Roseibium sp. Sym1: one gene and its partner. The protein of the gene in region 1 interacts with the protein of each later gene in a pairwise test. Links are inferred from orthologs where the notes say so. Each region holds a gene or a part of one and is shown on either strand. Other genes may lie near its edges. The genes, in order: O6760_RS26215 and O6760_RS04655.

Evidence for each region.
Region 2: the proteins of O6760_RS26215 (region 1) and O6760_RS04655 interact in binary tests that used the Escherichia coli proteins (3 or more experiments, as listed by UniProt). The link is inferred for Roseibium sp. Sym1 from one-to-one orthologs.

What each region holds. Positions count from the first base shown.
Region 1 is NZ_CP114786.1:5,652,576-5,663,322, forward strand. Bases 4,290-7,175 are described here. They hold O6760_RS26215 (ABC-F family ATP-binding cassette domain-containing protein), read left to right. Parts: upstream 4,290-4,732; coding sequence 4,733-6,619; downstream 6,620-7,175. Other genes in these bases: O6760_RS26210 (alpha/beta hydrolase family protein), read left to right, coding at 4,290-4,618; O6760_RS26220 (HAD family hydrolase), read left to right, coding at 6,619-7,175. Outside these bases: O6760_RS26190 (YHYH protein), read right to left, coding at 1-688; ndk (nucleoside-diphosphate kinase), read right to left, coding at 863-1,285; O6760_RS26200 (DUF4344 domain-containing metallopeptidase), read left to right, coding at 1,521-2,402; O6760_RS26205 (helix-turn-helix transcriptional regulator), read right to left, coding at 2,387-3,409; more of O6760_RS26210, read left to right, coding at 3,548-4,289; more of O6760_RS26220, read left to right, coding at 7,176-7,317; O6760_RS26225 (hypothetical protein), read left to right, coding at 7,487-8,605; O6760_RS26230 (rhodanese-like domain-containing protein), read right to left, coding at 8,631-9,023; O6760_RS26235 (DNA polymerase III subunit chi), read right to left, coding at 9,051-9,503; O6760_RS26240 (leucyl aminopeptidase), read right to left, coding at 9,994-10,747. UniProt on the Escherichia coli protein: Genetic data indicate it may be involved in ribosome assembly or function.
Region 2 is NZ_CP114786.1:1,021,789-1,033,161, forward strand. Bases 7,624-11,135 are described here. They hold O6760_RS04655 (2-oxoglutarate dehydrogenase E1 component), read right to left. Parts: upstream 10,812-11,135; coding sequence 7,824-10,811; downstream 7,624-7,823. Other genes in these bases: odhB (2-oxoglutarate dehydrogenase complex dihydrolipoyllysine-residue succinyltransferase), read right to left, coding at 7,624-7,758; sucD (succinate--CoA ligase subunit alpha), read right to left, coding at 11,029-11,135. In the rest of the region: O6760_RS04620 (methyltransferase domain-containing protein), read left to right, coding at 1-235; O6760_RS04625 (hypothetical protein), read right to left, coding at 249-1,730; lpdA (dihydrolipoyl dehydrogenase), read right to left, coding at 1,897-3,300; O6760_RS04635 (SDR family oxidoreductase), read right to left, coding at 3,345-4,103; O6760_RS04640 (caspase family protein), read right to left, coding at 4,123-5,547; O6760_RS04645 (LysE family translocator), read right to left, coding at 5,594-6,208; more of odhB, read right to left, coding at 6,250-7,623; more of sucD, read right to left, coding at 11,136-11,373. UniProt on the Escherichia coli protein: E1 component of the 2-oxoglutarate dehydrogenase (OGDH) complex which catalyzes the decarboxylation of 2-oxoglutarate, the first step in the conversion of 2-oxoglutarate to succinyl-CoA and CO(2).

The DNA of each region.
Region 1 (10,747 bases):
GTCCACCGGGCCCACCCGGACGGGTTCCCTGCTTGACCCTGTAGCTGCTTTTCAGTTTGCGCACCGGTGATTTCCGCTGCGGATCGGAGTAGCCATAGGGTCCGTAAACCGGAAAACCGTCGGCGGCAAACCCGATCAGCGCAGGGACGGACGCGCCACCCTCGGCGGCCAGCACACCGGTCGGAATGCCGTGGTAATGATAGGTGCCGTTAGGCTGGACATGGGCATTGTACTTGTCGAGGCCGAGCTTGCAGGCGCCGCCCAGCGCCTCGTAGTTCCAACCGGACCGCCGGTCGTTCTGCCAGTACTCCGCCGTCCCCGGGTCCATCACCACGCCGTTGATCGCAATACCGAAGACCGCTCCCTGCGCATCCGTCGCCCGGCCGTTCCTGCGTGGCAATAGCGGCACTTTCAGATTGTAGTTCTTTTTGGAAATGCTGTGCGGATTGTTGCGGTTGGGAAAACGCCCCGGAGGTTTGACAGGATAGCCATTCGCCCGGATCCGGCGGTTGTTACCGTCAACGGTGATGTCCGCTGAGGCTTCCGCCCCGGGCAGCAACAGGTTCCAGATGTCCACGCCGACATGTGAGTGCCCGAGCGGCTCCTCGCCGTTCAACGGGCCCTTGCTGTCATGGGCCGCCGCAGGCAGCGCGATCAGCGCACCGGCCAATGCAAGGCATAAACGCATCCGTTTCCTCCAAATTCCTCTCGCCCACGGATCTATTATGGAGGTTGTCGGTTCAGAATGCTGTCGCGCAATCTTCGGAATTTGTATCCGAATGTGTCAGAACCGACTTCCGGAAACAAAAAGAAAAGCCGGCCCCGAAGGACCGGCTTCCCGAAAGCAAATCCGGTGGACGGATCAGCCGACGATTTCGGTTCCGGAGAACCAGAAAGCGATTTCCTGGGCAGCGGTTTCCGGCGCATCGGAACCGTGCACGGAGTTTTCACCGATCGACAGCGCGAATTCCTTGCGGATGGTGCCCTCGGCTGCTTCGGCCGGGTTGGTGGCGCCCATGACTTCACGGTTCTTGGCGATGGCGTCTTCACCTTCGAGAACCTGAACGACGGTCGGGCCGGAGGACATGAATTCGGTCAGTTCACCAAAGAACGGACGCTCCTTGTGAACAGCGTAGAAAGCTTCCGCTTCACGCAGGGACATCCAAACGCGACGGGAAGCAACCACGCGCAGGCCGGCTTCTTCCAGCTTTGCGGTGATGGCGCCGGTCAGATTGCGCTTGGTGGCATCCGGCTTGATCATGGAAAACGTGCGTTCAATCGCCATGGTTTCGTCTTTCTTGTTACAGGTTGGACCGGCGGATTGCCGGGCCCGGAAATTCGATTTTCGCGGCCTTAATAACGGTGCGCCGTCTGGCTCGCAAGGGGGCGCGCTCATGACAGTTTCATGTCGGCAAGGATCTTCCATGCTGGCAAACCGCTTCCACTGTGAATAGTCTCCTGCGAAACAGTGCAGATCGTCCGTGCGCGCTCTGTAAAAAATGCCTTTCAGGAACGGGACAATGCTCAAGGTTTTCGCGCAGCCATCGCTGATATTTGCCCTTTGCACATTTATATGGGCAGGAACGGTTTCACCGGCCCTGTCGGCGACCACCACGAGCGGTCAGGACCCAGCGCCTCCGGTTGCACTCGACCAGGTCATCACCGGCCTGCCCCAGGACGACCTGGAGGACCTGTTCGTCTTCGTGGCGGGCAATGTGCTGTTCACGCTCTATCACGAGGGCGGCCACATGCTGATTTCGGAACTGGGCCTGCCGGTGCTCGCCCAGGAAGAGGATGCTGTCGACAATCTTGCAACGGTGACCATGCTGGCGGCCGACAACGATGACATGGACCTCTACCTCGCCCAGGCAATGATCGGATGGTTCCTGATTGCCGAAGAGGCCTATGAAGACCTTGTCTTTTACGACGAGCACGATCTCGACCAGCAGCGCGGTTATGCCATTCTGTGCCTTATGGTCGGCGCCGACCCGTCGGCTTTCCGCGGATTGGCCCGGGATCTGGAACTCCCGGCGGACCGGATCGAATCCTGTGGCTACGACTATGAACAGGCAGCGGATTCCTGGGACATCGTCACCTCCCCACATTTGAGGGACGCGGACGACCCGGGTGGAAAAATCAGGGTCGTCCATGAACCGGCACCGGCGGGCCTGGACTCCATGGCCGTGTTCCTGAAAGAAAGCGAACTGATGGAACTGGTCGCGGAAGAACTGGACACCTTTTACGACCTGCCGGAAGAGGTGACGTTCCGCGCAACAACCTGCAACGAGGAAAATGCCTTCTGGGACCCGGACACACGGGAATTGATCCTCTGTCACGAACTGCTCGGCGGCTTCGCCGAGATTTTTCTGAGCCTTCCCGACGGAGATCAGGACGACGAGTGAGCGATCTTGCGGAACGTACCCGGCGCAGAGCCGTAACTTTTCTGGAATTCGCGATAGAAATTCGACCGTGTCAGAAAGCCGACCTGTTCCTGGATACGCGACACCGGAGCGTCCGTGGTCTTGAGCAGCCGGGCAGCCTCTTCCAGCCGCACCTGATTGACGAATTGGCTGACATTCATCCCGGTCACCGCGTTGACCGCGCGGGAAAGGTCCCTGTCCGGCACCCCGGCCCGGCGCGCGAGCCGCGTTAGCGTCAGGCCCGGGTCCCTGAACAAGCCCTGATCGACCAGAAGGCGTCTGGCGGTCTCGACCAGCGTCCCGTCTTCGCCGGCCGCCTCGGCGGAAACGCTTCGGGAGCGTTTCGTCCGGCGTGACCGCAACGAGAGCAGCACGAGAATTATGGCAGCGGCGAGAAACAAAAGGCTGGCCACCGAGACGGCGCGGGCGGCGGCATCCTGACGCGCCTGGGCAAACAGCAACGCGATCCAGACGTCGACAAACAGCGTCGCAGCCATCGCGAAAATGGCGACCAGAAGCAACCGGTGCAAAATGCCGCCCAGCGCGGTCGGCGCTTCTGAAAACCGGTCGGCGCCTTCCAGCCACAACCGGATCAGCGCCAGTGTGTAGACCATGTAGCTGGCGGCAATCAGGGCATCGACATAGCCGGCAATCCGAACCGGCAGGGCCATTGCCGCTGTCACAACCAGGGCAATCACGCCATGAAACAGGATCCGGCGCCGGAAATCCGCCACCGGACCCGTCAACGCACAGAAGGCCAGATAAACACTCGGCGCCACCCAGACGGGCAGCACCTGCTGGACCGCGAGAAATTCGATATGCCCATAGGCAAAGCGCATCCCGACCAGGCTGGCCTCAAGTGCCATCAGGCAGAACAGCCCGGCAAACATGCCGCGCGCCGGAAACGGCAGCGACCGCCACGCGAACGCCGCCAATGCCAGTCCAAGAAAGAGGGCAGCGAGCAGGAAGGACACCGGAATGCTGATCATCGCGGGCTCATTCGGTCAAAGGACTTGATGCATCTGTCCTTTATCACGTTTGAGGACAGGACAGCGCCTCTCCGGCAATTGTCAACAGGTCAGGCAGCGCGCATCTGAATGGCTCCCCGCAACCGCATTGGAGATCCCATGATCGCGCAGACACCCTCACGCGCCCTGACCACAAGACTGTGCCGGACGGCGGCCTTTCTCGCCGTTACCGCCCTCCTTGTACTCCCAGCAGGGGCCGGCGACGCCCTGCCCTTCGGCCCCGGCGCCGCCAAGATAACGATCGAGGATGCACGCGCAGACCGGCCGCTTGAAGGCGACATCTGGTATCCGACCGCGACGCCTGACCAATATGCCATAGCGGACAAGAGCAAGGTCTGGCAGATGGCGCCGGCCGATCCGGACGGAGCGCCCGCAGAAGGTGTCTTTCCGCTCGTTGTCGTCTCGCACGGGATGTACGGCAACACGCTCAATCAGGCCTGGCTTGGCTCGGCGCTTGCCCGGCGCGGCTTTGTCGTCGCCATGGTGAATCACCCGGGCACCAGCACGTTTCTTCGCGATCCCGATCAGACCCGCCAGCTCTGGGACCGGCCGATAGATCTTTCCCGCCTGATCAGTTTTTTGACCGAGGAGAGCGTCTACAAAGACAGGATCGATCGCGAAAGGATCTATGCGGCCGGGCATTCCCTCGGCGGCTTCACCGTGATGCTTCTAGCCGGCGCCGAATTCGAACCTGACCGGTATGAGCGTGTGTGCTCGGGCGAGAATCTACCTGTTGCCTGCCAAGTGCTAACCGGGTGGTCCATCGCGAAAACGGATGGCGACCGGATCGAGATGGCGACTTCCCGCAAGGACCCACGGCTAACCAAGGTCATCAGCCTGGATCTCGGCGGAACGCCGGTCCTGTCTCGCGAGAGCCTCGGCGCCATCGACATTCCCGTGCTGGTACTCGGCTCGGGACGTGCCGACATGCTCGACCAGGAAGCCGAGTCGCGGGCGCTGGCCGCCGCCCTGCCGGACGACAAGGTCCGTCATGTGGAACTCGCCGATACCGGCCATTTCGACTTCATGGGCGTGTGCAAGCCGGAGGGCTTTGCCATTCTGGAAGAGCATGAACCCGGAGACGAGATCGTCTGTATCAAGGGCCATGCGGAACGGATCGAGCAGCACCGGCTTATCCTTTCCGAGGTTCTCGCCTTCCTGCACCCCTGATGTTTGCAGCGGCGGCTTGCAGGCGTGCAGCGATGCCACAGCCCGCCGCTCGAACGCATGTTCCTTCCGGTTTCCGCTTGCATCCTTGAGGCGGCTTCGCCAAACATCCGGCCCATGTTGCAGATTTCGGACCTTACATACCGGATCGGGGATCGTCTCCTGATCGACAAAGCCAGCGTAACCCTGCCCGGCAAGGCCAAGACCGGGCTCGTGGGCCGCAATGGCGCGGGCAAATCGACGCTGTTCAAGATCATCACCGGTGACCTGTCGACGGAGACCGGCGGCGTGCAGATCCCCAAACGCGCCCGTATCGGCCAGGTTGCCCAGGAAGCGCCCGGCACGGAAGACACGCTGATGGAAGTTGTGCTGGCGGCCGACACCGAGCGCAGCCGGCTGCTTGAAGAAGCAGAGACGGAAACCGACCCGGAGCGGATTGCCGAGATCCACACCCGCCTCGCGGATATCGGTGCCCACACGGCGGAGGCACGCGCGGGATCGATCCTGTCCGGCCTCGGTTTCGACGCGGCGGCCCAGCAGCGGCCCTGCTCGTCCTTTTCCGGCGGCTGGCGCATGCGCGTCGCCCTGGCGGCTGTCCTGTTCTCCGAGCCGGACCTGCTGCTGCTCGACGAGCCGACCAACTACCTGGATCTGGAAGGCACGCTCTGGCTGGAAAACTACGTCGCCCGCTATCCGCACCAGGTGCTGCTGATCTCCCATGATCGGGACCTGCTGAACAAGGCGGTCGACAGCATCGTCCATCTGGAGCGCGGCAAGCTGACCTATTATTCGGGCGGTTATGACAGTTTCGACCGGCAGCGGCGCGAGGCGATGATCCTTGCCGAGAAGGCCAAGGAAAAACAGGACGCCCAGCGCAAGCACATGCAGGCCTTTGTCGACCGCTTTCGCTACAAGGCCAGCAAGGCGCGGCAGGCACAGTCGCGGCTGAAGATGCTGGAAAAGATGCAGCCGATCGCGGCCCTCACCGACGAGAGCAGCAAGCCGATCCATTTTCCCGATCCCGAGACCCAGCTGGCACCGCCGATCCTGAAGCTTGAGGATGTCTCGACCGGCTATGGCGAGACGAAGATCCTGTCGAGGCTGACGCTCAACATCGACACGGACGACCGGATCGCCCTGCTCGGAGCCAACGGCAACGGCAAGTCGACCTTCGCCAAGCTGATCTCCGGTCGCCTCGACGCGATGGACGGGGAGATCACAAAGGCCTCGAAGCTGAAGATCGCCTTTTTCGCCCAGCACCAGCTGGACGAACTGAAGCCCGCCGAAAGCGCGGTCGCCCATGTCCGCGCCCTCATGCTCGACGCGCCGGAAGCCAGGGTGCGTGCACGTGTGGCCCGGATGGGCCTGCCGACGGACCGCATGGACACACCCGCGAAAGATCTCTCGGGCGGTGAAAAGGCACGCCTTCTCCTGGGACTTGCCACCTTCGACGGTCCGCATCTCCTGATCCTCGACGAACCGACCAACCACCTCGACATCGACAGCCGGGAAGCCCTGGTGATGGCGCTGAACGAGTTCCAGGGCGCTGTCGTGCTGATCAGCCACGACCGCCATCTGGTCGAGGCCTGCGCGGACCGGCTGTGGCTGGTCGCGGATGGCCGGGTCGCGGCCTATGATGGCGACATGGAAGATTACCGGCGCCTGATCCTGCAAGGCCCCGAAGCGGCGCAAAAGGCGCGGGACAAGGCTGCCGCGGATGAGGCGGAGAAAGCGTCGGCGCAGGAAAAGCGCCGCGATGCCGCCCAGAAACGCAGTCAGCTCAAGCCGCTGAAACAGAAGATTGACGCGGCCGAGAAGGAAATGGCCCGCCTCCAGGAGAAGATCGGCAGGCTCGACGAGGCGCTCGCCGATCCGGAATTTTTTGCAAAGGAGCCTGACCGGGCGACCAAGTTCGCCAAGGAACGGGCCTTCTGCGAAAAGAAGCTGGTCAAGACCGAAGAGGACTGGCTCGAGCTTTCCGCCGAATATGAAGAGGCGTCCTGATGGCCAAGATCACCACGCTGGGTTTCGATGCCGACGACACGCTCTGGCACAATGAGCGCGTCTTCCGTCTGACCGAGGAACGCTTCGCGGAACTGCTGGCGGACTACACGGAGAAAAACCATCTCTCCGAACGGCTCCTGGCGGCAGAGCGGCGCAACGTGCTGCACTACGGCTATGGCGTGAAGGGCTTCACCCTGTCCATGATCGAGACCGCCATCGAAGTGACCGACCGCAAGGTGTCCGCGGATGTCATCGCCGAGATCCTCGAGGCCGGACGCGAGATGATGCGTCACCCGGTCGAGCCCCTGCCCCATGTCGAGGACACGCTGAAAGCGGTCAAGGCCGACTACCATCTTGTGCTGATCACCAAGGGCGACCTGTTCGACCAGGAGCGAAAGGTTACCGCATCCGGCCTTGACGTCCATTTCGACGCCATCGAGATCGTCTCCGAAAAGTCGGAAGACACCTATCGCACCCTGTTTTCCCGGCATGGCACCGGTCCGGACGAAGCGTTGATGATCGGCAACTCCCTGAAGTCGGACATCGTACCGGCCCTCAATGCCGGCGCCTTTGGCGCGCATGTGCCCTATGACGTGACCTGGGCACTGGAAGAGGCCGACGCGCCGCAGGGGCACGATCGGTTCTTCCGGCTGGACCATATCGGCAAGGTGCCCCACCTGCTGGCGCGATTGCGCTGACGTTCTGTCTGTTTCCCGGTTTTTCCGGAACTATCTAAAATCCTACGTGTTGTGGTCACAGAACGTTCCGACTTTCGCGCCACGCTTTACCCGCTTGCGCGGGTAGTCGCGCCACGGCGATGGCTGTCTGAATGATAATGCCCTGACACGACATGCAAAAGGAAATGGAATGTCCCTCGCAAAATCCGTCACATTGCTGGTTGGTGCCGCGGCACTGGTTCTCGTACCGGCCCTCGCGCCCGACCTGCCCGGATCCCTCCTGCCCTCTGACAAGGCATTCGCCAAGAACGGCAACAGCAATGGGAATGGCAACGGAAACGGAAACGGAAACGGCGGAGGCAACGGGAACGGCGGAGGAAATGGAAACGGCAACGGGAACGGGAACGGGAACGGGAACAAGTCCGCGGGAAACGGCAACCGTGGCAACGGCAAGACTGTGTCCGGCAATGGTCTTGGCGGTTTTCTGAACTCGGTCTTCGGCACTCCCAAGAACAAGACCCGGCAGAAGAGTGCGTCTCGCGGCGGAGGTGTGAAATCGCAAAGCCATCGCCTGCCGAAAGCCGAACGCGCGACGCTCGCCAGCGTGGCCGTGACGCCCCAGTCGCATCCCGGCGGCAAGCCGAAGAACTTCAATGCCAAGCTGGCACGGCTCAATTCGCTGAACCGGAATTATCACGCCCTGATCAATTCCAACGCACCGCATCTGGCGGCGATCCAGGACTACATCAACAACACTCTGTCGTACGAGCAGTTCTCCGACTCCCTGAAGGAGCTGGAGGAACAGCTGACCACCACCCGCGACAACTTTGATGAGCTGCTGGCATCCATCGAGCCCTATGACGACTTCTCCTATGAAGACCTGACGAGCGAAGAGCTCGAAGAGCGCCTTGCCGCCTTCGACGAAGTCGATACGACAGACTTCACGGACGAGGAGCTTGAAGCCTTCGCTGCCGAGCGCGAGGCGCTGAGCAACGCGCTGGAAAGTGACGAGTTCACCACGTTCAAGGACGCGGAAACGACCTTCGAGACCGAGAAGGACAGTTTGGAGACGCTTGCCGGCGATGTCTCGGACGACGCCCTGACAGAGGCTCTGCTTGCCATGGCGAACGAGAACCGGGTCCGGGAATATGGCGATGAGTATGTCGACGAAGAGCTGCTTGACTGGGCGAAAGACGTGCTCGGCGTCGGGGACAGTTACGGCAAGATCGACGAAATCCGCGAAGCGACCGTGATCGAGGAAACGGAGACGTCGGATGACGATCTGCCCCTGACGAGCACGGACAACTAAACGCCTCCGGCAGGCGCGCGGCCGGTCAGTCGTTTTTCTCGACCGGCCCGCCCTTGTCGATCCAGTCGTTGAAGCCGTCCTTCAGATGGGCGGCTTCGAACCCCATGTCCTTCAGCATTGCCACGGTCAGGGCCGACCGCCAACCTGCGGCACAATGGAAAACGAAGCGTTTGTCCTGTGCAAAGACGTCCTTGAAATAGGGACTTTCCGGGTCCACCCAGAATTCGATCATGCCGCGCGGGCAATGCACGCTGCCCGGAATGAAACCAAGTTTTTGCCGTTCACGGATATCGCGCAGATCTATGAAGACAACGCCCGGATCTGCCACAAGACCGATGGCATCGGCCGTCTCGACTTCCTCGATCCGCTCCCGAGCCCTGGCAACCATGTCCGCAGAGGATATTTTCAGTTTGGCCATCTTACCCTTGCCTTGATGCTGGATTTCCTACGCCTTGCGTTCCCAGCCACCTGCCTGGGTCTGCTGCCAATACGCAATCTCAAAGCCTTCCGCCTTGGCGTCCTTCCATCTCTGACGCGCTTCCTGGACGGCGCTGTCGTCATTGCCGTCGAACATGTAGATCGCACGCTTGTAGGAGCCTAGCGGCGGGGGCTGCGCACGGTCCACAAGAAAACGGACGTCTGCCTCATTGGGGTTGTCCTGCTCCGCGGTGAGGTAGATGGGCTGATGCTCCGCATGGCCGTCGGCTTTGGTGCCGTGCGGCAGGAAGCTGTCATCGGCAAATGTCCACAGGTGCGCATCGAGCGCATTGCAGCGTTCCTGTGAGCCCGTCTGCACGACGACTGACCAGTCTCTCTCGAGACATTTCTGCAGGAGCTGGGGCAAGCCCGCTTCCAGAGGTTTGTGCAGGAGGTGATAGAAAACAACTTCGACGCTCATTCCAGGCTCCAGCCCCACGTTTCCTCAAGGTCACATCCCCTGCCGGGTCCCTGCCGTCCAGAGGCCGCGCGGCATGTGATGCAGCCATGCAACACCGATGGCTCCAAATGGCCCTGCCGGCAATCTGATCATGGACTCACCACAAGACTCGTATCATTAACCCTTCGAAAATGTCGATTGACTAGGGTTCATTCCCGGGGACGATCCAAGGATCATTTGAAGCGGCTGGTGACCGGTATTCCCGACCCAGCTCTAAAGGGGACTTTGTGTATGCTTACACGTGTTGTTGTGTTTGTTGCGTTGGTGGCGGTTGTTGCGGGTGCCACGTTCGGAATGGGGCTTCTGGTCGAACCGGCGACAGCCTGCCAGACCTACAAGACCTGCTGAACAGCCGGACAATACACTGCCAAAGCCCGCCTTCCGGCGGGCTTTTTTGTTTGGCATGTCGCCCGCCCCGAAGCTTCGCCCGGGGCGGGTTTCTCACAAGCAGTCAGCCTTCGTAGTGATCGGCGACCAACTGGTTGAGCAGACGCACGCCATAGCCGGACGCCCAGCTCTGGCAGATGTCGTCCTTGGGGGCGCCGAAAGCGGTTCCCGCAATGTCCAGATGCGCCCAGGGCACGTCATTGGCGAAACGCTGCAGGAATTGTGCCGCCGTGATGGACCCGGCCCAGCGACCGCCGGTGTTCTTCACATCGGCATTCGGCGTATCGATGATCTTGTCGTAGTCCTTCGACAGCGGCAGCCGCCAAAGCGGTTCTCCGCTGGCCTTGGACGAGGCCAGCAGCTTGTCGGCCAGTTCGTCATTGTTGGAAAACAGTCCGGCGTTCAGGTTCCCGAGGGCGACCAGAACCGCGCCGGTCAGCGTCGCCAGGTCGATCATGATCGCGGGCTTGTATTTCTGCTGCGTGTACCAGAGGGCATCGGCCAGCACCAGGCGCCCCTCGGCGTCGGTGTTGAGGATTTCAATGGTGGTGCCGGACATTGCGGTCACGATGTCTCCCGGGCGCTGTGCATTGCCGTCGGGCATGTTTTCCACGAGCCCGATGACACCGATGACATTGGCCTTGGCCTTTCGGCCCGCGATGGCATGCATGGCACCGACGACGGCGGCGGCGCCCCCCATGTCTCCCTTCATGTCCTCCATGCCCGCGGCCGGCTTGATCGAGATGCCGCCTGTGTCAAAGACCACGCCCTTGCCGACCAGTGCTACGGGTGCGGTGCCCTTCTTGCCGCCGTTCCAG
Region 2 (11,373 bases), 4.6 Mb from region 1 along the record:
CGACGGCGGCTTTGTCATCGACGACGTCCTGCCCGTTCCCTTCAGCGCCACCGGGCTCCACCCGGACGGTCTCGCCAACATGCTGATCCACCTGATAGAACCCTATGTCGTGAAGAAGGACCAGGTTCCGGCCGAGGAGGCCAGGGCATGGGCCGAGGAACAGCAAGCGCTTTCGGACGCGGGCCGTTTCTTCTTCTCGATCACCCATTTCGTGATTTCGGCACGGAAGGCCTGACCAAGAGCGCATATCAGTGCGTCGGAACGGGCCGTCGAGAATTCTCCGCGCCCAGGTCTTCAACCATCACGTTGTCCCCGTTTCGCTCCAGCCGCAGCATGGTCCAGCGCCTTTGCGGCAGGTTGCAGGACTGGCGGCCGAGTAGGCAGGGGATCTGAGGTACATGGCGGTAGTCCGGTTCCGGCCAGACCCGCTCGGCAATGTCGTGCCGGCCCTTCAGGTAACCGAGAAGCGTGTATTCGCTCACATACCAGACGTCGCCGTCCTTGATGTCGTTGATGCCGGTGGGCCGTCCTTTCGGAAAGGTCCCGCCCCAGGTCCAGGCGAGGGCACCGTCGGTCTGCTGGTCGAGATAGTGCTGCGCCATGACCTCGTCTATGAAGACCCGCCCACCGCTCTCAAGGTCCTGCCGGTAGGTGGACAGGACCGCATCGAGGTTGCCGGCATCTTCGGAGAAGATCCGGAAACTGATGAAATTGACGGAAAGGACAAGCACCAGCAGCAATGCGGCCGCCGCCTTCAGCCTGTTCCAGCGCCTCGCCAGAACAGCATCCATGGCGACCAGGAACACCATCGAGGCGGCCAGGTTCCGGATCAGGGCCTTGTCGTGCAGGAAAGCGCCGATGGCCTGCCCGGCGGCCAGCGCCAGGCACAGTGCGGCGGGAACGCGGGCCTTTCGCCAGACCAGAACGCCGGACACCGCCGCAAAGGCAATCGCCCGGACCAGGGCTTCATCGTTGATGCCACCGCCGGTTGAGCGGCTGGCGTGATACGTGAACTGCTCCAGAAACTCGGTGAATTCAAAATCAGCGGACACCGCGAAGACGGCAAGCGCGATGACGAGCGCTGCCACGCCCTCCGCCATCACCCGGACAAGAGAGGCCTGGCGGGAGGCAAGCCGCCAGATCTCGATCACCGCGATTGTCCCGAGGCTCCAGGCAAACAGGGCGGGGGCCGCCAGAGGCGCAATGCCGAAAAGGGCCTTGCCGAATATGCTGCCGGCGGTCTCCAAAGACGTTCCGAAGCGGACGCCTATGACTGCCCTGATCAAGAGCGGCACCGAGACCAGGAGCGCGACCATGAAGATCAGCGACCCGGTCAGTTCCAGCCGGAAACCTGCGACCGTATACATCGGCGCGAACAGGAGCGGCGTGAACAGGGCCGCCAGGCGCAGGTTCAGCTTGAGGCAGACGAGCACGAAGGCCAGGCTGGTCAACGCGTAACAGAGGAACTCGTAAAGAACGAGTGTTGCCGTCTCCGCCCCCACCCCGGCAAAGAACCAACCGGACAGGATCAGATGCAGACGCGGCTGAAGGTGATAGTTTTCAAGCCCCGGGAACTGCACCGCCAGCAGGGAATTCCAGTGGCGGCCGGTCTCGGCGACTTCCATTGCCCAGGGGACGAAAAAGAGGTCGTCCACATTGGGGATCGTCCCCTCCGGCCAGAAAAAGACCAGTCCGCACAGGACCGGCAGGACGAGACCCGCAACGAGCAACAGCCCTCCTGTTGAAGAGGCCGACATTCCGGTCCGCGTGATGTGTTCCCGTTCCAAGCGACACCTGATCCGAAGAAAAAGAAAAGCCGGAGGCTCTTATCTCCCAAGAGCCTCCGGCTTCCAACCTGTTTTCGTGCAAGCCGCCCGAAACGCACGGCCAGGCCGGTTACGAGTGGATCGACTTCGCGAAGGCGCCGAGCGCGGCCTCCTTCACGGCTTCCGACATGGTCGGATGCGCGTGGCAGGTGCGTGCCAGATCTTCCGAAGAGCCGCCGAACTCCATCAGGACGGCGGCCTCGTGGATCATCTCGCCGGCGCCGAAGCCGACAATGTGCACACCCAGGACCCGATCGGTCTTGGCATCGGCCAGAACCTTGGCGAAGCCGTCGGTCTTGTTCATCGCGCGTGCCCGGCCGTTGGCCGAGAAGACGAACTTGCCGGTCTTGTACTCGACACCGGCCGCCTTCAGCTCTTCCTCCGTCTTGCCGACGGAAGCGACTTCCGGCTGGGTGTAGACCACACCCGGAATGACGTCGTAATTCACGTGACCGGCCTGGCCTGCCAGGATTTCGGCAACGGCAACACCCTCGTCCTCGGCCTTGTGGGCCAGCATCGGACCGGCGACCACGTCGCCGATGGCGTAGATGCCGTCGACATTGGTCTTGTAATGGCCATCGATCTGGACACGGCCCCGGTCGTCCAGCGCAACACCCGCGCCATCGAGGCCAAGCCCCTCGGAATAGGGCCGGCGGCCGATGGCGACCAGCACGATATCCGCGTCAATGGTTTCCGCATCGCCGCCCTTGGCCGGCTCGACCGTGACAGCGAGGCCCTTGCCCTTCTTCTCGACGCCGGTGACCTTGGAGGACAGCTTGAACTCCATGCCCTGCTTTTTCAGCATGCGCTGGAAGTTCTTGGAGACATCGCCGTCCATCGGCCCGAGAATCTTGTCCATGAATTCGACCACGGTGACCTTGGACCCAAGGCGGTTCCAGACGGAACCGAGTTCCAGGCCGATCACGCCGCCTCCGACGACGACGAGCTTGCCCGGCACCTTTTCCAGTTCCAGCGCACCGGTGGAGGACACGACCTGCTTCTCGTCGATCTCCACGCCCGGCAGCGGCATCACGTCGGAGCCGGTGGCAATGACGATGTTCTTCGTTTCAAGGACATTCGCCTTGCCGTCCTCGGCCGTGACCTCAACCTTCCCGGCGGCAAGGATCTTGCCGGTGCCCGCGTGGACGTCGATCTTGTTCTTCTTCATGAGGAAGGAGATGCCGTTCACATTGGCGTCGACCACGTCGGACTTGTGCTTCATCATCGACGGCAGGTCGAGCTTCGGCTTGTTCACCTTGATGCCGATTTTCTCGAAACCGTGCCCGGCTTCCTCGAACATCTCCGAGGCATGCAGCAGCGCCTTGGAGGGAATGCAGCCGATGTTGAGGCAGGTGCCGCCGAGCGTCGCCCGTTTCTCGACAACGGCTGTCTTCAGGCCGAGCTGCGCGGCCTTGATCGCGCAGACATATCCGCCGGGGCCGGTTCCGATGACGACAAGATCATATTGGGACATTTTGGGTCGCCTTTGCCTCTTTCAATTCAGGTTCAACAAGATGGTTAGGGAAGGATAGCCCGCCCGCCGGAGACATCGAGGATGGCCCCGGTCGTGTAGCTGGACTGGTCGGATAAAAGCCACAGGATCGCGTCGGCCACCTCATCGGCGGATCCCGCGCGTTTCATCGGCAGCCTGGACCGGAGCTGGGCAACACGGTCGGGGGCACCGCCGGACGCATGAATTTCCGTGTCGATGATGCCGGGGCGAATGCCATTCACCCTGATGCCCTCGTCGGCCACTTCCAGCGCGAGCCCCACCGTCATCGTGTCGATGGCGCCCTTGGCCGCCGCATAGTCGACATACTGGTTGGGCGCACCGAGCTTGGACGCCGCCGAGCCGAGATTGACGATGACGCCGCCCGCGCCGCCGTGTTTCGTCGACATGCGTTTCACCGCCTCGCGGGCACACAGGAACGCACCGATCACGTTGATGGAGAACATCCGGGTGAGACGTTCGACCGTCATTTCATCAACCCGCTGCGACAGGTCGACGACACCCGCATTGTTGACGAGCGCCACCAGCGTGCCGAGCCTGTCGGCTTCCGCAAACAGGTGCAGCACATCGGCCTCGTTCTGGACATCTCCCTGAATGGCAACGGCCTTGCCGCCGGCCTCGACAATCTCCGCAACAAGCGTGTCCGCCGCAAAGGCGTTCTGCGCATAGTTGACGATCACCGTATGTCCCAGGTCTGCAACTTTCCGGCAGACGGCGGCACCGATCCCGCGGCTTCCGCCCGTTACCAAAACAACTTTGTCAGCCATCAATCGTCACCACGGGTTCCTATTGCCCTTTCATCAGGGTCAGTTCCTCGGCGCCGCGGCCACCGCCCCAAAGGCCTTTCAGCCGGCCGTCGTCCGACAGGGCATAGACAACAGGCGTGTCGTCACCCCAGTCGACCCGGAGCACATTGCCGTCCAGCTCTCCAACACCGCGATAGCCCGATGCACCGACTTTCCAGACCAGCGTGTATTTGCTGCCCTGACGCGACAGTGCCACGGTGCCGGTGTAGGTGGAGCCATTGGGATTGCGGCCGGAGACGGCATAGGTGCCTTCCGCCAGGACCAGGGAACTCTGGGCCGCGCGCGCGTAGAGAGACAGCTGTTCCGTCGCCGACCCGTCGGCCCATTCACCGTCCAGGTTGTCGTTGCCGCTGAACGTGTAGACGACGGGGTGCTTGGCGCCCCAGTTGACCACCAGCATGCGGCCGGCGAATTCACCGACCCCGGTGAAAATGTCCTTGCCGATCCACCAGGTGAAACGGACCTTTCCCGCGTCCGGCCCCTCTTCCGGCGTGATCGCCATCATGCCGTCATAGACCGTGCCGTTCGGATTGGTGCCCTGGACCCGGTAGATGCCCGAGATCCGGCGTGCCGGCCCCGAGCGCGCGAGACTGTCCTGCAGCGCCTTGCCGAGAGAGGAAACGGCCGCCACCTTGGTGGTCGCCGTGGTGTCCCCGGCCTGCGGGACGAAGGTGAAATCGCCGAAGAAGGACGAGGAGATCCACGGCGTCTGCCGGCCGTCCGTTTCCTGGAAGACCCCCTTCAGCGTGCGTTTGAAGGTCTGTTCCAGGTTGAGCGCGGGCGTTTCGATCGCGCTGGCCAGATGCTTGGTATAGGGGCTGTTGTTGCCCTCGCCATCCAGCGCCACGCCGCCGGGCGAGGTCGAATAGGACACAAACAGGCGCGCGGAACTGTCGATGCGGGTCAGGCCCCGGGTGGATCCGGTCAGCGGGTTGTTGCGGCAGGCATCGAGCACGACGATGTTCAAGCCCTCATGGGCCGATGTCATCACGTCGACCGCCTCGCTCACGGCGAAGGCATCGTCGAGCAATGCTTCCCTTTCGGCAATGTTACCACCGACAGGCAGCAGGTAGTTCTCGCCGTCCTTCTGGATGCCGTGACCGGCATAGTAGAACAGGCCTACACCACCTCTTTGCCGGAGCTTGTCGCCAAAGGCCCGGATCGCCTCGTCCATTGCGGGCCTGCCGGCATCGGTCTGCAGAATGACCTCGAAACCGGCGGCCTTGAGCGCCCTCGTAATGGCAACGGCATCGTTCACGGGATTGGCAAGCGGCGCATAGTCGTAGGCGGCATTGCCGATGACAAGCGCCGTGCGCGGCTGCTCGGCCTGCGCGGCTGCGTGTTGAACGACCAGAGTTCCGACCAGGAAAACAATCGCCAGAAGATGACGCAACAACCTGCTCATTCCCGTGCCCTCCCGATGCTTGTGCCCTATCCCGGCGTGGCTGTTGTTACTGTTCCGCCAGGGCCAGCCGCAGGCCGAACCCGGCGAAGGTCGCCGCTACCGTCCGGCGCATCCAGACCATGACACGATCGCTTTTCAGGACTTTCTCGCCGATCAGGGCGGCAAAGAGACCGTAGACGACGAAGACCCCGAAGGTCATCGCCATGAAGACCCCGCCCATCAGCAGCATATCGAGCGTCGGACTGGCGGCGGCGGGGCTGACGAATTGCGGCAGGAATGCCAGAAAGAACACCGTCAGCTTGGGATTGAGAATGTTGATCAGAAAGCCGGTGCGCGCGGTCGCGACAAAGCTCTTGCGCGCGCTCCTGTCGGCTTTCAGCTCCAGCGGACCGCTGTCCTTCAGCGTCTGCCAGGCGAGATAGAGAAGATAGGCAACCCCGGCATACTTGACCGCCTGGAACACCAGCGCGCTGGTATGCATCAGCGCGGCCAGCCCGATCACGGAGGCGAGGATCGCCGGAATGATACCGAGCGTGCAGCCGAAGGCGGCGGCGACCGATGCCTGCCGCCCCTTGCCGAGCCCGACCGCCACCGTGTAGACGACCCCGGTTCCGGGAACCAGCACCACGATCAGGGCTGTGATCAGAAATTCCAGGCTCATGATGCGGGTCCTTCAGGGTCGTTGCGGATGGCGGTTCCGGATCAGAGATCCAGAACCAGGCGCTGCGGGTCTTCCAGGCTTTCCTTGACGCGGACCAGGAAGGTGACGGCTTCCTTGCCGTCGACGATCCGGTGGTCGTAGGAGAGCGCCAGATACATCATCGGGCGGATCACCACCTGGCCGTTCACGGCCATCGGACGTTCCTGGATCTTGTGCATTCCCAGAATGCCCGACTGCGGCGCGTTGAGGATCGGCGACGACATGAGCGAACCATACACCCCGCCATTGGAGATGGTGAAGGTGCCGCCGGACATATCAGCCATGCCCAGCTTGCCGTCCCGGGCCTTGCGGCCGAGATTGCCGATTTCCTTCTCGACCTCGGCGATGGACATCTGGTCGGCGTCCCGCACCACCGGAACCACCAGGCCCTTGTCGGTGCCCACGGCGACGCCGACATGGCAGAAGTTCTTGTAGATGATGTCGGTGCCGTCGATCTCGGCATTGACCGCGGGAACTTCCTTCAGCGCATGGGTCACCGCCTTGGTGAAGAAGCCCATGAAGCCGAGCTTGACGCCGTGTTTCTTCTCGAAGAGGTCCTTGTACTGCTTGCGCAGCTCCATGACCGGGCCCATGTCGACCTCGTTGTAGGTGGTCAGCATGGCTGCCGTGTTCTGGGCATCCTTCAGCCGGCGCGCGATGGTCTGGCGCAGCTTGGTCATGCGCACGCGTTCCTCGCGGGCCTCGTCCGAGGCGTTGACCGGACCGCGGGCAACGGCGGCCGGTGCCGGGGCGGACGCGGAGGTCGCGCTCGAGGACAGCGCGTTGATGACATCTTCCTTCAGCACCTGGCCGCGCTTGCCGGACCCGGAGACCTGATCGGCGGACAGGTTGTTCTCGGCCATCATCTTCTGGGCGGACGGCGCCGGCGGCATGGACGAACCGGTGCTGGCGGCCGGAGCGGACGGCGCCGGGGCGGCAGCGGCCGGTGCGGCGGCAACGCCCTCGCCGGACGGATCGATCTGGCACAGCAGCACGCCCGGCTCGACCGTGGTACCGGTTTCCGCGGCGATCTTGACGACCGTGCCGGCGACCGGAGCCGGAACTTCCTGGGCCGCCTTGTCTGTTTCCAGCTCGACCAGCGTGTCGTCGGCCTTGACCGTGTCACCGACCTTGACGCTCCACTCGCCGACTTCGGCCTCGGTGACCGATTCACCGGCGCTCGGTGTCACGACGTCAACCAGGTCGGCCTTGCCGGACGATTTGCCCTGGGGCTTGTTGTCCTGCTTGGCGGATGCGGCCGGAGCCGCGCCCGCACCTTCGGCGATCTGGCCGAGAAGCGCGCCGACCTCGACGGTGTCGCCTTCCTTGACGACGATGCTTTCCAGGGTCCCTGCCGCCGGGGCCGGAACCTCGACCGTCACCTTGTCGGTTTCAAGCTCCACCAGCGGTTCGTCCTGGGCAATAGCGTCGCCCGGTTTTTTGAACCACTGCGCAATGGTTGCTTCGGAAACGGATTCACCCAGCGTGGGCACGCGAATTTCGGTTGCCATGGTCGCCTTCTCTTAAAATTACCTGGCCAAATTTTGAAAAGAGGGCCCGAAAGCCCTCTCAAGGATTAGTCTCCGAGCGCCTCTTCGAGGAACGCCTGCAGCTGCGCCAGATGCGCGGACATCAGACCGGTCGCGGTCGAGGCCATCGCGTTGCGGCCGGCATAGCGCGGACGCTGGTGCTTGGCGTCGATCTGTCCCAGAACCCATTCGATATAGGGCTCGACAAAGAACCAGCCACCCATGTTCTTGGGCTCTTCCTGGCACCAGACCATCTCGGCCTGCGGGAAGCGCGCCAGTTCCATCATCAGCGCCTTCTTCGGGAACGGATACAGCTGCTCGACGCGCAGGAGGTAGACATCGTTGATGCCGCGTTTCTCGCGCTCCTCGAACAGGTCGTAGTAGACCTTGCCCGAGCACATGACGACCCGCTTGATCTTGTCGTCGGGAACAAGCTTGCTTTCCTCGTTGAGGTTCGGACCCCAGTCGTCCCACAGCAGGCGGTGGAAGGTGGAGTTCGGTCCGAGTTCTGAGAGGGCCGACACCGCCTTCTTGTGGCGCAGAAGCGATTTCGGCGTCATCAGAACCAGCGGCTTGCGGATATCGCGGCGCAGTTGGCGGCGCAGGATGTGGAAGTAGTTGGCCGGTGTCGAGCAGTTCGCCACCTGCATGTTGTCTTCGGCGCAGAGCTGGAGGAAGCGCTCCAGGCGGGCGGAAGAGTGTTCCGGCCCCTGGCCTTCATAGCCATGCGGCAGCAGGCAGACCAGGCCGGACATGCGCAGCCACTTGCGTTCGCCGGAAGAGATGAACTGGTCGAACAGGACCTGCGCACCGTTGGCGAAGTCGCCGAACTGGGCTTCCCACATGGTCAGCGCACGCGGCTCGGTCAGCGAATAGCCGTATTCGAAGCCGAGCACCGCCTCTTCCGACAGCATCGAGTTGATGACCTCGTAGCGCTGCTGGTCGGGCGAAATGTGGTTCAGCGGAATGTAGCGGCTTTCGTCTTCCTGGTCGTACAGCACCGAATGACGCTGGGAGAACGTGCCACGCTCGCAGTCCTGACCGGACAGGCGAACCGGATGCCCCTCCTTCAGAAGCGATGCGAAGGCAAGCGCTTCGGCGGTCGCCCAGTCGATGCCCTCACCGGTCTCGATCATGCGCTCGCGATGTTTCATGAACCGGGCAATGGTCCGGTGGATGTTGAAGCCTTCCGGCACGTGGGTCAGCGCGCGTCCGATGTCCTTCAGTTCCTCCATCGGCAGGCCGGTTTCACCGCGACGCGGATCGTCCTCGTCGTCGGCCCGCTTCATGCCGGCCCATTTGCCGTCCAGCCAGTCGGCCTTGTTCGGCTTGAAGGCCTGGCCCGCGTCGAACTCGTCGTCCAGATGCTTGCGCCAGTCGGCCTTCATCTTGTCGACTTCCTCCTGGCTCAGGACACCTTCCTTGATCAGGCGGTCCGAATAGAGCTGCAGGGTCGTCGCGTGCTTGCGGATCTTGCGGTACATGATCGGCTGCGTGAACGCCGGCTCGTCGCCCTCGTTGTGGCCGAAGCGGCGATAGCAGATCATGTCGATGACGACAGGCCGATGGAAGGTCTGGCGGAACTCGATGGCGATCTTGGCCGCGAACACGACGGCTTCCGGATCATCGGCATTCACGTGGAAGATCGGTGCCTCGATCACCTTCGCCATGTCGGAGGGATACGGCGAGGAGCGCGAGAACCGCGGGTTGGTGGTGAAGCCGATCTGGTTGTTGATGATCACATGGACCGAGCCGCCGGTGCGGTGCCCGCGCAGGGCCGACAGGCCGAAACACTCGGCGACCACGCCCTGGCCGGCAAATGCCGCATCGCCATGGAGCAGGAGCGGCAGCACGGTGCCGCGATCGACTTCCGTGGTCTCGATAAAGTTGCCCTTGTCGTTGGCGGCAAGCTGATCCTGCTTGGCGCGGGCCTTGCCGAGCACCACGGGGTTGACGATTTCCAGGTGCGACGGGTTCGCCGTCAGCGACAGGTGGACGTCGTTGCCGTCGAAGGTCCGGTCCGAAGAGGCTCCGAGGTGATACTTGACGTCGCCCGACCCTTCCACGTCGTCCGGCGCGTAGGAGCCGCCCTTGAATTCGTGAAAGATGGCGCGGTGCGGCTTGGCCATCACCTGGGAAAGCACGTTCAGGCGGCCGCGGTGCGCCATGCCGAACACGATTTCCTTGAGGCCCATCTGGCCGCCGCGCTTGATGATCTGTTCGAGCGCCGGGATCAGCGCTTCACCGCCGTCCAGGCCGAAACGCTTGGTGCCGGTGTATTTGACATCCAGGAACTTCTCGAAGCCTTCGGATTCGATCAGCTTGTTCAGGATCGCCTTCTTGCCTTCGGCCGTGAAGGCCACCTGCTTGTCCGGGCCCTCGATGCGTTCCTGAAGCCAGGCCTTCGCAGCCGGGTCGGAAATATGCATGAACTCGACGCCGAGGGTCGAACAATAGGTCCGCTTCAGGATTTCCAGCATCTCGCGGATGGTGGCGTATTCGAGACCGAGCACGTGATCGATGAAGATCTTGCGGTCCCAGTCGGCTTCGACAAAGCCGTAGGAGGACGGGTGCAGTTCTTCATGGTCGCCCTTGCCGGCAAGGCCGAGCGGGTCGAGATCGGCGTGCAGGTGGCCGCGCATGCGGTAGGCGCGGATCATCATCAGCGCGCGCACGGAGTCGCGGGTCGCCTGGTGCACTTCCGGTTCCGACAGCGGCGTGCCCTTGGCTTCCGCCTTCTTCTTCAGCTTGTCGCCGATCTTCTGCTCGATCGGCCCCCAGTTGCCGTCGAAGGCGTTGACCAGGTCGCCATTGGCCTCGATCGGCCAGTCCTTGCGTTTCCAGGTCGCCCCGCGCGCTTCCTTCAGGACGGCTTCCTTCTCGTCCTGGAAGGCGGCAAAGAAGTCCCGCCACTCGGCATCGACCGAATTCGGATCCGTCTTGTACTGAGCGTAGAGGTCTTCGATATAGGCTGCGTTGGCGCCGTAAAGCAACGACGTCAGTGCGAATACGTTGTTCGCTTCCTGCCGTGCCATGTCCTTTAGCGGAGGGCTGCTCCGCCCTTTATGTTTAGGCGGGCCGAAAATATGACCCGCGGCCGGTTCCCCACAATGGCCGGTGCCAGGGTAACCCCGTCACACCAGCCCCTCGAAAAATGGTTACGGCACGGAAACCGCGCCGGAACCCATCCTTTCACCATGCAGCAGGAAACGTAAACAGTTTCCGTCCCCTGCCGCAAATATTCTTGGCGTTTTAGCCCTTCAGGACCTCAAGAAGGGTCTCGCCGAGCTTCGCAGGCGACGGCGACACCTTGATGCCGGCATCTTCCATGGCGGCGATCTTGTCTTCCGCGCCGCCCTTGCCGCCGGAAATCACGGCACCGGCATGGCCCATGGTGCGGCCCGGAGGCGCCGTGCGGCCGGCAATGAAACCGGCCATCGGCTTCTTGCGGCCCTTCCTGGCTTCGTCCTTGAGGAACTGCGCGGCCTCTTCTTCCGCCGAACCGCCGATCTCGCCGATCATGATGATCGACTCGGTCGCGTCGTCTGCCAGGAACATTTCCAGGACGTCGATGAACTCGGTGCCCTTGACCGGGTC